3 regions of the Peribacillus sp. YIM B13481 genome follow, and region 2 is predicted to be linked to each of the others. Evidence: riboswitches for the same ligand, from Rfam matches in the RefSeq annotation. Region 2 holds a riboswitch; each other region holds the start of a gene.

Evidence for each region. A riboswitch is a leader RNA that binds a small molecule or an ion and turns the genes downstream of it on or off. The one in region 2 is predicted to bind S-adenosylmethionine.
Region 1: linked by a shared signal. The riboswitch ahead of ACFX4X_RS24040 (sugar ABC transporter substrate-binding protein) and the one ahead of ACFX4X_RS19970 (YezD family protein) in region 2 are both predicted to bind S-adenosylmethionine.
Region 3: linked by a shared signal. The riboswitch ahead of ACFX4X_RS00335 (methionine ABC transporter ATP-binding protein) and the one ahead of ACFX4X_RS19970 (YezD family protein) in region 2 are both predicted to bind S-adenosylmethionine.

Annotation. Positions count from the first base shown of each region.
Region 1 covers NZ_JBHZPE010000081.1:7,158-11,721, forward strand. The annotation lists gene ACFX4X_RS24035 (GTPase domain-containing protein) at 1-1,147, shown strand, start outside; SAM riboswitch class I at 1,244-1,349, shown strand; gene ACFX4X_RS24040 (sugar ABC transporter substrate-binding protein) at 1,466-2,578, shown strand; gene ACFX4X_RS24045 (sugar ABC transporter ATP-binding protein) at 2,635-4,137, shown strand; partial or broken gene ACFX4X_RS24050 (ABC transporter permease) at 4,139-4,564, shown strand, end outside.
Region 2 covers NZ_JBHZPE010000044.1:26,390-30,953, forward strand. The annotation lists gene ACFX4X_RS19955 (SDR family NAD(P)-dependent oxidoreductase) at 1-696, shown strand, start outside; gene ACFX4X_RS19960 (TetR/AcrR family transcriptional regulator) at 831-1,418, shown strand; gene ssuE (NADPH-dependent FMN reductase) at 1,644-2,177, shown strand; SAM riboswitch class I at 2,457-2,563, shown strand; gene ACFX4X_RS19970 (YezD family protein) at 2,762-2,878, shown strand; gene ACFX4X_RS19975 (phosphoadenylyl-sulfate reductase) at 3,065-3,769, shown strand; gene sat (sulfate adenylyltransferase) at 3,800-4,564, shown strand, end outside.
Region 3 covers NZ_JBHZPE010000001.1:55,249-59,812, reverse strand. The annotation lists gene ACFX4X_RS00350 (toprim domain-containing protein) at 1-210, shown strand, start outside; gene ACFX4X_RS00345 (thioredoxin family protein) at 214-522, shown strand; SAM riboswitch class I at 671-776, shown strand; gene ACFX4X_RS00340 (O-acetylhomoserine aminocarboxypropyltransferase/cysteine synthase family protein) at 876-2,186, shown strand; SAM riboswitch class I at 2,305-2,416, shown strand; gene ACFX4X_RS00335 (methionine ABC transporter ATP-binding protein) at 2,581-3,615, shown strand; gene ACFX4X_RS00330 (methionine ABC transporter permease) at 3,608-4,276, shown strand; gene ACFX4X_RS00325 (MetQ/NlpA family ABC transporter substrate-binding protein) at 4,291-4,564, shown strand, end outside.

The DNA of each region.
Region 1 (4,564 bases), on a different contig from region 2:
AGTCGCGGTCCGGATGGAAGACGAAACATGGGATAAAGTGAATGCATATTTCCCGAATGCGAAAGTGTTCGCTTTCTCTAAACTTTATGACAGCAAGCAGCAGTTGAATGACCTTTCTGCATTCCTTCAATCGAATTATCAAGATGATAATTGGAAAGAAAGAAGATCTGAAAAAATCCTTGCTTTCATTCGTAAAACTTTATCTTATCTGTTAGAAAAACGGACAGCCAATGAACGGAAATGCGAGCATTCCATCTCTTGGAATGAACAGATGGAAGTCAAATTGAATGGTGCGGTCAATCAACTGGCTGATTTAGAAAAAGAAAAAAGTGAAAATATCATAAGGTCGTACCGTGTGCTTAAGGATGAAGTGAAAAGTCAGCTTTCTTCTAAAATTCCTGAATTACTGAGAGATTGCTCTAAATCGTTAACGGAAAGCAGTGATTTCAGTCAGGTCCATATACAGTTGAACCACGAAATGAATGAGCGGATTCAAGCCTTCATTTCTGACAAGATCATGCCTCAATATTACCGTTCTCTTCAAGATTGGATTGCTAGTTCCCAAATGGAGTTCTCACAAAGCCAACAGTTTATGGATGAGATGAGTGCCGGATTCAATGAATTATACAAAGAAGAACGGATTATGCTGGCAGGTGACTTCAGGGTATTGGATGACTGGCGCCGTGATGCTGACCGGATGACAAGCAGTATCCGCATCGATGACGTTAATATCCTTTTGCGAAGGACTCCATCACAATTGCTGCTTAAAGGAGCAGGAAAGCTGTTTGGGGCAATACCGCAAAATAAAGCCAATATGTACAATCGTTATAAGAAATACTTGGAAAGTGAAGATTACCAGGATGTTGCGGAAATGATCACTGAACGCTTCCTTACCCAATTTGGATTGTTTGAAAAATCTTTAGATCGGGACATCTCACTTTTCTATCGCAGCTCATTTGCCTTACTTCAAAAAACAATAGAGCAAACGCAGACAGAAATTAAAGACTACCAGGCTGCATTGGAGCATATGAAAGAAAATCCGGAAGTTTACCGTGATCCGATCACTGTGTTCGAAGTGAAACTACGTCAGTTGGAGAGACTTGAAAAAATTGAGAAAAAGCGTCTAGCCCAGCTTCAAAGAAAATAAAAGTAGTAGGGAACATTTCAAATATTCGAAAAACTATTGACTTTACGACTATATCCCTATAAAGTGATAATTACGAAAAACGTAACACGATATATTCTCTTATCAAGAGTGGCGGAGGGACTGGCCCTAAGATGCCCAGCAACCGTTCCATTAGGAATTGGTGCTAAATCCTGCAAAACAGAAATGTTTTGACAGATAAGAGAGGGATAAGTCTGCAATACAGCTGATTAAACCTCTCTATTACTAGAGAGGTTTTTATTTTATGATTTACACCAACTTAACTGATAAGAATAATAAGAGAATGTGGAGGGAAACAAGATGGGAAGATCTATTAAAGGGATATTCGTTTCAGCCATCACTTCGGCGTTGCTTTTAACGGGTTGTTCTACAGGACAGAGTTCCACAGAATCGAAGAAAGAAGAAAAAGTATCATTTGAAAATGTACCGGAAAGATTTGCTGATGGGGAAGGGGCCAAAATAAAAGTGATCCGTAAAATTGGCGGTGATGATCATACGGCCCAGTACCTTGCTGGAGCGAAGGAAGAAGGAGAAGCAATGGGCTTTCAAGTGGATACGTATACAGCCAATGGGGATACGGCTAAATTCCATGATGCGATCGCGCAGGCTTTGCAGGAAGATTATGACGGCTATATCATCTCCCATGGTGATGATGCAGCAACAGTGAATGACGTTCAAAAGTTGGTTGATGCAGGTAAAAGCGTTGTCACATTCGATTCAATTAGCGATTTATCTAAAATAGAAGGTGTGACATTAACTTCACAGGATGATGAAGCGTTGGCAACACTGGCTTTTGATAAACTGATAGAAGAACAGAAAGGTGAAGCTGCGATTGCTTACCTTTGGGTGGATGGTTTTCCTCCAATGGTGAGAAGAAATTCAGTTTATCAGGAAAAATTAAAAGAAAATCCTGGAATTAGGGAAGTCGAAAGATTCGGAGTGGCATCTGCAGATACTTCGGTTCAAACACAAAATGCAGTAGCCGCAATGCTGAATAAATACCCAAAAGGTAAATTGGATGCCATTTTCGCAACATGGGATGCCTTCGCTATCGGTGCCGCCCGGGCGATTAAAGAAGCGGGCCGCGATGAAGTGAAGATATACGGAATTGATGTATCGAATGCAGATCTTCAGGAAATCCAATCGGCCGCTAGCTCATGGTCCTACACGGCAGCCGTCGATCCCAAGTTGATTGGTGCAGTGAATATGAGGATATTGGCAAAAAAATTAGCGGGCGAAAAAACACCGCAAACCTATGACTTAGAGGCATCACTTATTTCACAAAAGCAAATCCAAGCCTCAAAAGAAGCCGTAAACATGGCAAATCTGTCTGGTATTGTCGAAGGATGGGGTGTATCAACGGAATTTGAAGAAGATTGGATGAAAGTTTTGAAAGCTCATTATAAAAAGTAAAAGGGGACACTCTCTTTCAAGTGAAGGGAGTGTCTGTTCAATAAGGGGGAATGGACATGGGCACGCAACTTGAAATGAAGAAAATCTCGATTGAATTTCCAGGAGTGAAGGCGCTTAGTGAAGTTGACTTTTCTATACAATCAGGGGCAACCCACGCATTGGTCGGTGCAAACGGAGCAGGGAAATCGACGTTAATGAAGGTTTTATCGGGAGCCCATGTTCATTATTCAGGTGACATTTTTATTGATGGGATAAAGCAGGATATCCGCTCGCCCAAAGCGGCGCAGGAACAGGGGATTCAAATAGTTTATCAGGAAGTAGATACGGCCCTCATCCCTTATTTAACCGTTGGGGAAAATATAATGTTGAATGATATGGTCCAAAACATGGGAAAAAAACAGATAGTTCAATGGAAAGAGCTACACAACCAAGCCTCTTTAATTCTTGAAGATATGAAAATTCGTGTCCCTTCGAAAAAGCTGGTAAGAGACCTTACTTTGGCTGAAAAACAGATGGTCCTGATAGCAAGAGCCGTTTCGACAGAATGCAAATTCCTGATTCTCGACGAACCAACTGCTCCGTTAAGTCATACAGAAACGACAGAACTTTTTCGAATTGTAAATGAATTAAAGCAAAAAGGTGTTGGAGTCATTTTCATTTCACATCGTCTGCCTGAGATTTTTGAAATCTGTGAGGAAATTACGATCATGAGGAATGGGGAGCTTGTCACTTGTCGAAAAATGGAAGACATCACCCGTAACGAAGTGATAGAGAATATGCTAGGGAAAACCATGGATGAACAGTTCCCTGAAGTGAATTCTTCGATTGGCGACGTTATTCTGGAAGTGAAGGGATTGTCAGATACAGAGAAAGTTAAAAATGTCAGTCTGCATATTAAAGCAGGGGAGATAATCGGCTTGGCAGGGTTGGTCGGGTCTGGGAAAACGGAGTTGTGTAAAAGCCTTTTCGGTCATACTTCGATTACAGCAGGTGAAATCATCCTAAATGGCCGAAAGCTTTCTTTGAAATCTCCGCACCAAGCAGTAAAAAGCGGTCTGGCACTTATACCTGAGGAACGCAGGAAAGAAGGGGTCCTTGTTCAGGAATCAGTATCGGCGAACTTGACTGCAGCCAGTATCGGCAAATTCTGCAAGACATTCAGTTTTGTGGATCGTAAGGCGGAAATGGAAAAAGCGAAGGAAATGATCGCAAGTCTCGGCATAAAAACTCCTTCCGGGGAGGTGAAAGTAGAAAACCTTTCAGGTGGTAACCAGCAAAAGGTTGCCATTGGAAAATGGCTTATAGCCGCTGCGGATGTATACATATTCGATGAACCAACGAAAGGTGTCGATGTTGGAGCCAAGAAGGATATATTCGAAATGATTGCAAAGCTTGCGAGGGATGGGAAAGCGATCATTTATGCATCATCCGAGCTCTCCGAAATCATTGGCATTACTAACCGGACATACGTGTTATATGACGGGAGCACTGTCATCGAACTAGAAACAAGCAAAACGAATGAAGAAGAACTACTATTCTATTCAACAGGAGGAAATTAGGATGAGTACACCCATTTCTGTTACACAGACAGCGAAAGCGAAGAAAAAGGTGGACCTGTTCGAATTTTTCTATAAATACGGCACAATATTAACGATTGTCATTCTAATTGGAATTTTTGCCGTGTCCAATCCATCTTTCATTCAAACTACTAATCTGATCAACATCCTGCGTTCCATCTCAATCGTGACCATCATTGCGATCGGCATAACGATATCCTTGACAGTGAATGGGTTCGACCTTTCCGTCGGCTCCGTCGCATCATTGGCCAATGCCATCGTCATATCAATGTTTGTCTGGTTTTCACAGGATACATTGATTGCCATATTAGCTGCAATCGGTGCCTCACTTGTCGTAGGGGCATTGAATTCATTCATGATCGTTAACTTAAGAATTCCCGACATGCTAATGACATTGGCTACGATGTTC
Region 2 (4,564 bases):
GCAGCATGCTTGAAATTCGCAGAAAAAGGGGACAAGGTCGTTGTTGCGGATTTTAATGATGAAATGGGACAGGAAACCGTTGAACGGATTAAAGCGGATGGCGGAGAGGCCATTTATGTAAAAACGGATGTTTCTAAGCTTGAAGAGGTTGAAGCGTTAATCAATAAAGCGGTGGAAGCATACGGAAGGATCGATATCATGTTTAATAATGCCGGCATCGGGGGCGGTGGGATGATCCTCGATCAAGATATGGAAGGGTACTTCAAAACGATTGGTGTGAACCAGCATGGAGTGGCCTTTGGAATCATGGCAGCGGGACGAAAAATGAAGGAACTAGGTAACAATGGTGTCATTATAAATACAGCCTCTGTGTTTGGCTACTTAGCTTCCCACGGGACTTTCGCCTATCAAGCGTCTAAAGGCGCCGTAAGGATGATGACACAGACAGCTGCTTTGGAATTGGGTGCTTACGGAATACGCGTAGTGGGCATTGCACCAGGGGGTGTTGACACTCCAATCATACAAGGCTATAAGGATATGGGAATCATCGATAAATTGCATGCAAGTCAAATGCGCGGTAAATTAATTAAGCCAGAAGCAATCGCAAATGCTGTCTATCTATTATCTTTGGAAGAAGCGGATGCAATCAATGGAAGTGTAGTCATGGTTGATGATGGCTATGCATCTTTTAAATGATTTTCTATATATGATATTTGGGAATATTGATTTCTATAGATCAATGGTAATATTGACCGATTAGCACCATCGAGATATCATGGGAAATAGATTGGTGAAACCGGTCTTATCTTTATAAAAGAAGGTTGATATTTTTGAAAAAAGGGCAGCAAACCAAAGAACGAATCATAAATGTAGCCCGGACGCTTTTTGCCACCAAAGGTTTTGACATGACAAGAACGAATGAAATTGCCTCTGCATGCAATGTTTCCGAAGCTACTATTTATAAATACTTTGAAAGCAAAAAAGATTTGCTTCTGGCTACAATTACTCCTAATGAAAAAGAGGAGTCTGAAGACGGGACTAGCCATCTATCTACGGATGATCTTGTGGAGAATCACGTTTGCACCATGATAAACAAAATTCTGGAAAATAAAGAACAATTTTCGATATTATTTCGGGAAACGCAATTCGATCAAGATATTTCAAAGCAATATGTGGATCAGATTTTCAAGCCGAATGCCAAACATGTAGAAATACAAAAAAGAATAGATAGCGGAGAGATACATTATATTTCTGATATTATTCTATTTAATGTAGGGATCATTTCCTTCACATTGGCGTTATCCACTCATTATGAGATTCATCAACAGAAAAAGGAACCATATTTTACTGCTGAGCGAATTAAGAGCATTGCTCAACTTTTGGTTTATGGTATTCATGGGAAAAACAATCATACATAATAAAACGGTCATATTTAAAGGCATGAGCATCAAGTCGTAAATATGACCGTTTTATTTTTGAATGGGTAGCGATCATTCTTATTGACGAAGTCAATTCGTGAATTAAATAAACAGGTGTGTAAAATTTGACTTATATTTTTCAGACTATTACGATAAATACATACTGCACGATATGACATTATGAGGATTTTATCTGGAAATCATGTAACATGGAGGGGATTTATAATGAGCGAAATCGTAATTTTATCAGGAAGTCCAGCGGTTCCATCAAGAACGGACATATCACTAAAACATATTCAATCTTTAGTTGAAAAAGAAGGATTTACCACAACTTATTACTCAATTACGGAATTCTCAGCAGATGATTTATTCCAGGGGAAATATAATAGTGAAGAAATTTTAAAGCTTTCAGAAAAAATTCAAGAAGCTAGAGGAATTATTATTGGTTCACCTGTATATAAGGCCTCTTACACAGGCATATTGAAAGCCTTGATTGATATGCTGCCAGAAGGAGCTTTTAAGGGAAAGCCAGTGCTGCCAATTATGATTGGCGGAAGTAACAGGCATTTATTGGCGATAGACTACGCGCTTAAACCATTAATTTCAATATTGAAAGGCGAGCCGTTGCAGGGCATATATTTTGTGGATAAGGAAATAGATAAACAGAATTCAGAAAACCCGATTAATGATTTGAATTTAGTGGATCGGGTTCAGAGTCAGGTTCAGGAATTTGTAGAAGCGATTCAATTAAGGAATTAATGGCTGCAAGCTATCGACTTCAACAAAAGGACTGGTATTCGAATATTTTTTTTAAAAATAATTCCAGACGTCAATAATAGGCTAATTAATGAAATAGGCGCATTTTTTTGGAGACTTTAACTAAAAAAATGAGTCTATTTTCGTATTTAAATGAACATAAAATCATTAATGGAATAGTGTGTATAAAAATAACAGTTCATCCAGTATATTAAACCAAGTTAATTTATAAGAAAACTCCATTGACAAGGATTAAATTTATGTTAATATTTAAAATAATAAAACTTATCCAGAGCGACGGAGGGAATTGGCCCTTTGAAGTCCAGCAACCTGCATGATATGCAAGGTGCTACATCCAACAAAATGTTGATCATTTTGGAAGATAAGGTAATGAATATTTACCTTGGAATCTTTCCATCATGGAAAGATTTTTGTTTTTCGAAAAAATTATTGGCAAACCATAGCAATGTAAGGTTGTTAGGAATTATATAAATTTAAGAAATTCGTTTAATCAGCCTCTAAAAAAAGATATTCCGGAATTCCTTAAAGGGGGAACAGGTTTGGATAAAGAGAATCAGCTTGCAGAAATATTTGAACGACTTCAAGAAATGCTTAATTCAATGAAATATGGATCCATTACACTTATTGTCCAAGATGGTAAAATCATTCAAATGGAAAGAAATGAAAAACTAAGAATTAAATAAGGTATCTGCTGACTAGAAAAACTAGAGGCGGGTTTAACTGATATAAAAAGAGTATTGGTTAGATTCGTCTCTTTTTCCTAGGATCATATAACTCGAGAAGATTACAACGGGAATGGATCTACAGTTACTCTAACCTGTGAAACATAGAGCAAGTTCTTAGAGGGGGTAATAAAGTTGGCTGCATTAATAAATTATAAAAATTTCAACACCGGGGATTTACCTGCATTTCCTGAAGATAGTGAGACAAAAGGTGCTTTGGAAGTTCTGCAATGGGCGAATGAACAATATGGAAACAAACTCATTTATGCCTGTAGTTTTGGTATTGAAGGCATCGTGCTTACGGATTTATTGGCGAAGGTCAACCCATCGGCAAAAATTGTTTTCCTGGATACAGATGTACATTTCGAGGAAACTTACCAACTGATCGATCAAGTGAAAAAGAGATATCCAAAGCTTTCGATCGAAATGAAGAAACCTGCCTTGACGCTTGAGGAACAAGCAGCGGAATATGGAGATGAATTATGGGTTAGTGATTCCAATAAGTGTTGTAACATCCGGAAAATCACTCCGCTTACTGATGTGCTTTCAACGGCAACAGCCTGGCTTTCTGGACTGCGGAGGGAGCAATCCGAAACAAGGGCGCTGACCGAGTATATCAACAAGGATAATAAGTTCAAATCGATTAAAATATGTCCACTCATTCATTGGACATGGAAAGATGTTTGGCGTTACGCCCACAAAAATGGACTTCCGTATAATATCCTGCATGATAATGGATATCCGAGCATTGGCTGTAAAACGTGTACAGCACCTGCCATCAATGCCGATGACTTACGCTCAGGCCGTTGGCAAGGTGCGCAAAAAACAGAATGCGGATTGCATTTATCTTAAAATAAATAGAAACCATAGGGGGAAATTAGCATGACAATCAGTCTACCGCACGGAGGAACATTAATCGATCTTTGGGAACCAAAATATGATTTTAGTAAAATAACAAAGTCAATCGAAATTGATGAAATAGCATTAAGTGACCTTGAATTGATAGGCACTGGTGCCTACAGTCCGATTAAAGGATTCTTTACGAAAAGTGATTATGAGACAGTTGTCAAGGATATGAGACTTAGCAGCGGCCATGTTTGGAGCATCCCGATTACGCTGCCTTTGACTGAAAAAGCTGCAGAATCTCTTATTATAGGTGAAGAAGTGAAGCTGACTCATGAGGGTGAAACATATGGGGTCCTCTCCGTTTCTGATATTTTCACTCCCGATAAACAATTGGAAGCGACTTTAGTATATCAAACGGATGATGGGGAGCATCCTGGAGTAAGAAATTTATATAACCGCGGGGATGTATATGTCGGCGGAGAAATAAAATTAGTCAAGAGAATAAAGCGTCCGCTATTTCAAGCCCATTATTTGGACCCAGTTGAGACAAGGAAAGCCTTTGCTGAAAAAGGCTGGGAAACCGTTGTCGGATTCCAAACGAGGAACCCTGTTCACCGTGCGCATGAATACATTCAAAAGACAGCTTTGGAGATTGTCGATGGCTTATTCTTAAACCCTCTTGTAGGGGCCACTAAATCCGATGACATTCCGGCAGATGTACGAATGGAGAGCTATAAAGTGCTGCTTGATAAATATTATCCCAAGGATCGTGTCTCTCTTGCCGTTTTCCCTGCTGCCATG
Region 3 (4,564 bases), on a different contig from region 2:
CGTGATGTTTATCTCTTGTTTGACGCAGATGAATCAGGAGAAAAGCTGCGGAAGCAATTCCGAAGGGAAATGCCGGAAGCGAACCACCTGTATATTAATAAAATGTACAAAGAAGTGGAAAGCTCACCCGAACATCATATCGCAACTGTGCTTTTATCTGCCAATATGAATGTGAAAATGAAATTTTTAAGTCAAAGGATGAACGATTAATTGATGCAGGAATGGAAAGAAGAAGAGTGTAAGATTGCCGTTGAAAAAGGGGAAACCTTTTGTTTATATTTATATACGCCTTTGTGCGGTACCTGTCAGGTAGCTTCCAAGATGCTGACGATATCCATGGAACTTTTCCCGGAATTGAAGGCAGGCAAAATGAATATGAACTATGTCCAAGCAATCGCCGAATCGTATGAAATTGAAAGTGTCCCTTGTTTATTGCTTTTCAAAAAAGGACAGCTGCACAAAAAAATATATGCCTTTCAATCCGTTCCTTATTTGTATGGATTGCTTAAGGAAATCAGCTAAGAAACCAATCAGAACCGGATTGGTTTTTTTATTGTGAACATGTTGCTCCCAAATTGAAACTAAAAAAAGAATATTCTAACAATTCATTGACTGATTAATTCTAAAATGCTATATTTTGAATTAAGAAAGTAACGGCTGAATTTAATAGTTCTTATCAAGAGTGGCGGAGGGACTGGCCCGACGAAGCCCGGCAACCGGTATAAATTTATATACGGTGCTAATTCCAGCAGAGTGTTGGCTCTGGAAGATGAGGTGTGTTTTAAAACCTCTTCTTGTGGAAGTGGTTTTTTTGTTTATGAAAGGCCAGGTTTTCATGAAATTCCAACTAAATCCATAGAAAAAGGTGAAATCATATGTCAGAGAAAAAGTTGCGTTTTGAAACATTGAGTGTTCATGGCGGTCTGCAAGCTGATGAAACAGGTGCCCGGGCAGTCCCTATCTACCAAAGCAATGCATACTTGTTCAAAGACACAGACCATGCAGCGAATTTATTTGGTTTAAAGGAGAATGGTTATATATATACACGACTCCATAATCCCACGGTCAGTGTTTTTGAGGAAAGAATGGCCTTATTGGAAGGCGGTATCGGCGGATTGGCAACTGCAAGCGGAATGGCAGCCATCTCACTGTCAATCCTGAATATTGCCGGTGCAGGGGATGAAATTGTTTCAGCCTCTACATTATATGGCGGCACGTATAATCTTTTTGAAAATACTCTTCCTAAATATGGGATTAAGGTGAAGTTCGTTTCACCTGATGACCCAGAAAATTTCAAAAGGGCAATTACGCCAAGAACAAAAGCCATATTTGCTGAAACGATCGGAAATCCAAGTTTGAGGGTCCTTGATATAGAAGCAGTAGCAGACATCGCCCACGAAGCCGGGATACCTTTAATTATCGATAATACCTTCGCTACACCGTATCTATGCAGACCAATTGATTTTGGGGCGGATATTGTCATCCATTCCGCTACAAAATGGATTTTGGGAAATGGAACGACGTTAGGCGGTGTCATAGTGGATGGAGGGAAGTTCGACTGGAACTCACCAAACTACCCTGGCTTTACGGAGCCTGACCCAAGCTACGACGGTCTTGTATACGCCGATGCAGTTGGACCTGCTGCTTTTATAACGAAAGCCCGAGTGCAGTTGCTTCGTGATTTAGGTCCTGCGCTAAGTGCCCAAAGTGCATTCCAGTTTACGCTTGGACTTGAAACGCTGCATGTAAGAATGAAAGAGCATCTTTCGAACACCAAGTCTGTCATTCAATATTTGGAAAATCACCCTGCCGTGACTTGGGTTTCACATCCCGGTAATGAGGATCATCCCGATAAAGCCCTTGCGGATAAATACTTGCCTAAGGGAGCAGGCTCTGTTGTGACTTTTGGAATACAGGGTGACCGCGATGCCGGGGCAAAACTTATCAATTCGGTGGAATTATGGTCCCATGTAGCTAATGTAGGGGATGCTAAGAGTTTAATCATCCACCCTGCCAGTACGACCCACCAACAATTGAATGATGCAGGTCTGGCGAAAGCGGGAGTGCGTGCTGATCAGGTCCGTTTATCCATCGGGATTGAAAATGCAGAGGATTTAATAGAAGATTTAGAGCAGGCAATTGAAAAAGCGACGAATATCGTCTCCCTGACGTCTAAAACGGTTTAAGAAAAAAGTCCAGTTCATTCTTTTACTAGAAATAATATACATTGCACTCCTTTTTTATCTATGATAAAATTTCCCCATACTAAAGAACTTAATGCTGTACAAATATTCTATATATTAGCTCTTATCAAGAGAGGTGGAGGGATGTGCCCGATGAAACCCGGCAACCGACAAGGAGATTCCTTGGAAAGGTGCCAATTCACACAAAGTTTAATTACTTTGGAAGATGAGAGGAAGGCCAGCTTCTTCACCTGCCTTTCTGCTCATGCAGAAAGGTTTTTTCTATTTCATTTGGGAAAACCTTCATGAAAGGAAAAAATGGTATTAAAAACTGACTAATAATGTAGAGAAATCAACTAAGTTCATAGGTTTTATTGGATAAAAGAGGTGAGCATTAATGATTACATTGACGAAAGTAAGTAAGCTTTTCCGAACAGGAAAAGGAAACGGTGAGACTATTAAGGCAGTAAATAATGTGAGTGTTGAAATAAATAACGGCGAAATTTTCGGTATTATTGGTTACAGCGGAGCGGGGAAAAGTACTTTGATCAGAATGCTCAATGGATTGGAAACACCTACAGAGGGATCCGTTGTGGTGGCTGGGAAGGAAGTTTCAAAAATTAAAGGGGCTCAGCTCCGTAAGGCACGTCAGGAAATCAGCATGATTTTTCAACATTTCAATCTATTATGGTCCAGGACGGTTCAGGAAAATATATCCTTCCCGTTGGAAATTGCAGGAGTTTCAAAACTTGAACGCACCAAGCGTGTGAACGAATTGATCAAGCTAGTCGGATTGGAAGGCAGAGAAAAGGCATATCCTTCGCAATTAAGCGGAGGGCAAAAGCAAAGGGTGGGAATAGCCAGGGCCCTAGCAAATGATCCTAAGGTCCTGCTTTGTGATGAAGCGACTTCTGCCTTAGATCCACAGACTACCGATTCCATACTCGAATTGCTTGTGGACATCAATCAGCGCCTGGGGTTGACGATTGTCCTGATAACACATGAAATGCATGTAATACGTAAAATCTGTCATCGCGTGGCCGTGATGGAGAACGGGCAAGTTGTTGAAGAGGGACCTGTCCTGGATGTATTCAAGAATCCTAAAGAACAAATGACGAAGCGTTTCGTGCAACAGGTAACGGAACCAGAAGAAACGAAAGAAACGATGGACCATTTGCTTGAACGCTTTCCTGCAGGTAAAGTGATTCAATTGACTTTTGTAGGTGATCATGCAGAAAGCCCGTTGATCACCAAGCTCGTACGTAACTTCGAGTTGGATGTCAATATCGTTCAAGGTAAAATATCCCAAACAAGAAGCGGTTCATATGGAACGTTGTTTATCCACCTTGATGGCAATGAGGATGAAATGCTCCGCGCAATAGAATTCATAAAAGCACAGCAGGTAGGCGTGGAGGTGATTACTCATGCTTGAAGAATTATTGCCGAATGTAGATTGGGAATCCATTTTAGACGCAACGAAAGAAACGCTTTATATGACAAGCATCTCTGTAATAGCTACCTTTTTTATAGGCATACTATTAGGGCTGATCCTGTTCTTGACAGGCAAAGGTAATATATGGGAAAATCGGGCGGTCAACGCAGTCATTGGTGCTGTCGTCAATATATTCCGTTCCATTCCATTTCTTATTTTGATCGTGCTGCTCATTCCTTTCACTAAAGCGCTTGTCGGTTCTATGATTGGTGAGAATGCAGCATTACCAGCACTTATTATCGGGGCGGCGCCATTTTATGCGCGTATGGTTGAAATTGGCCTCCGTGAGATCGATAAAGGTGTAATTGAAGCGGCTAAATCCATGGGGGCAAAAACGAGTACGATCATTTGGAAGGTCCTTCTTCCAGAGTCGATGCCGGCCCTTATTTCCGGGATTACGGTAACATCGATTGCATTGGTCGGCTATACCGCAATGGCCGGGGTCATCGGCGCAGGCGGGCTTGGTAATCTAGCCTATCTAGACGGCTATCAAAGAAGCCACAATGACGTTACGCTAGTAGCGACTATCGTTATTCTGATTATCGTCTTCATTATTCAAATTATTGGAGATGTGATCACATCTAAATTAGACAAAAGATAAGGGAGATGAATAGGATGAAAAAGTTTTTAGGGTTTGCATTAGTCCTTGTTTTATCGATTGCTCTGGCAGCTTGTGGAGCCGATAAGGACAAAAGTGGCAGCGATACAGAAAAGGAAGCGAAGAAATTAGTTGTAGGGGCATCCAATGTTCCACATGCCGAGATTCTTGAAAAAGCTAAACCTCTTCTTAAAGAAAGAGGAATAGATTTGAAAATTGAAAAATTCCAGGATTATGTTTTACCGAATAAGGCTTTAAATGATAAGGAATTGGATGCTAACTATTTTCAGC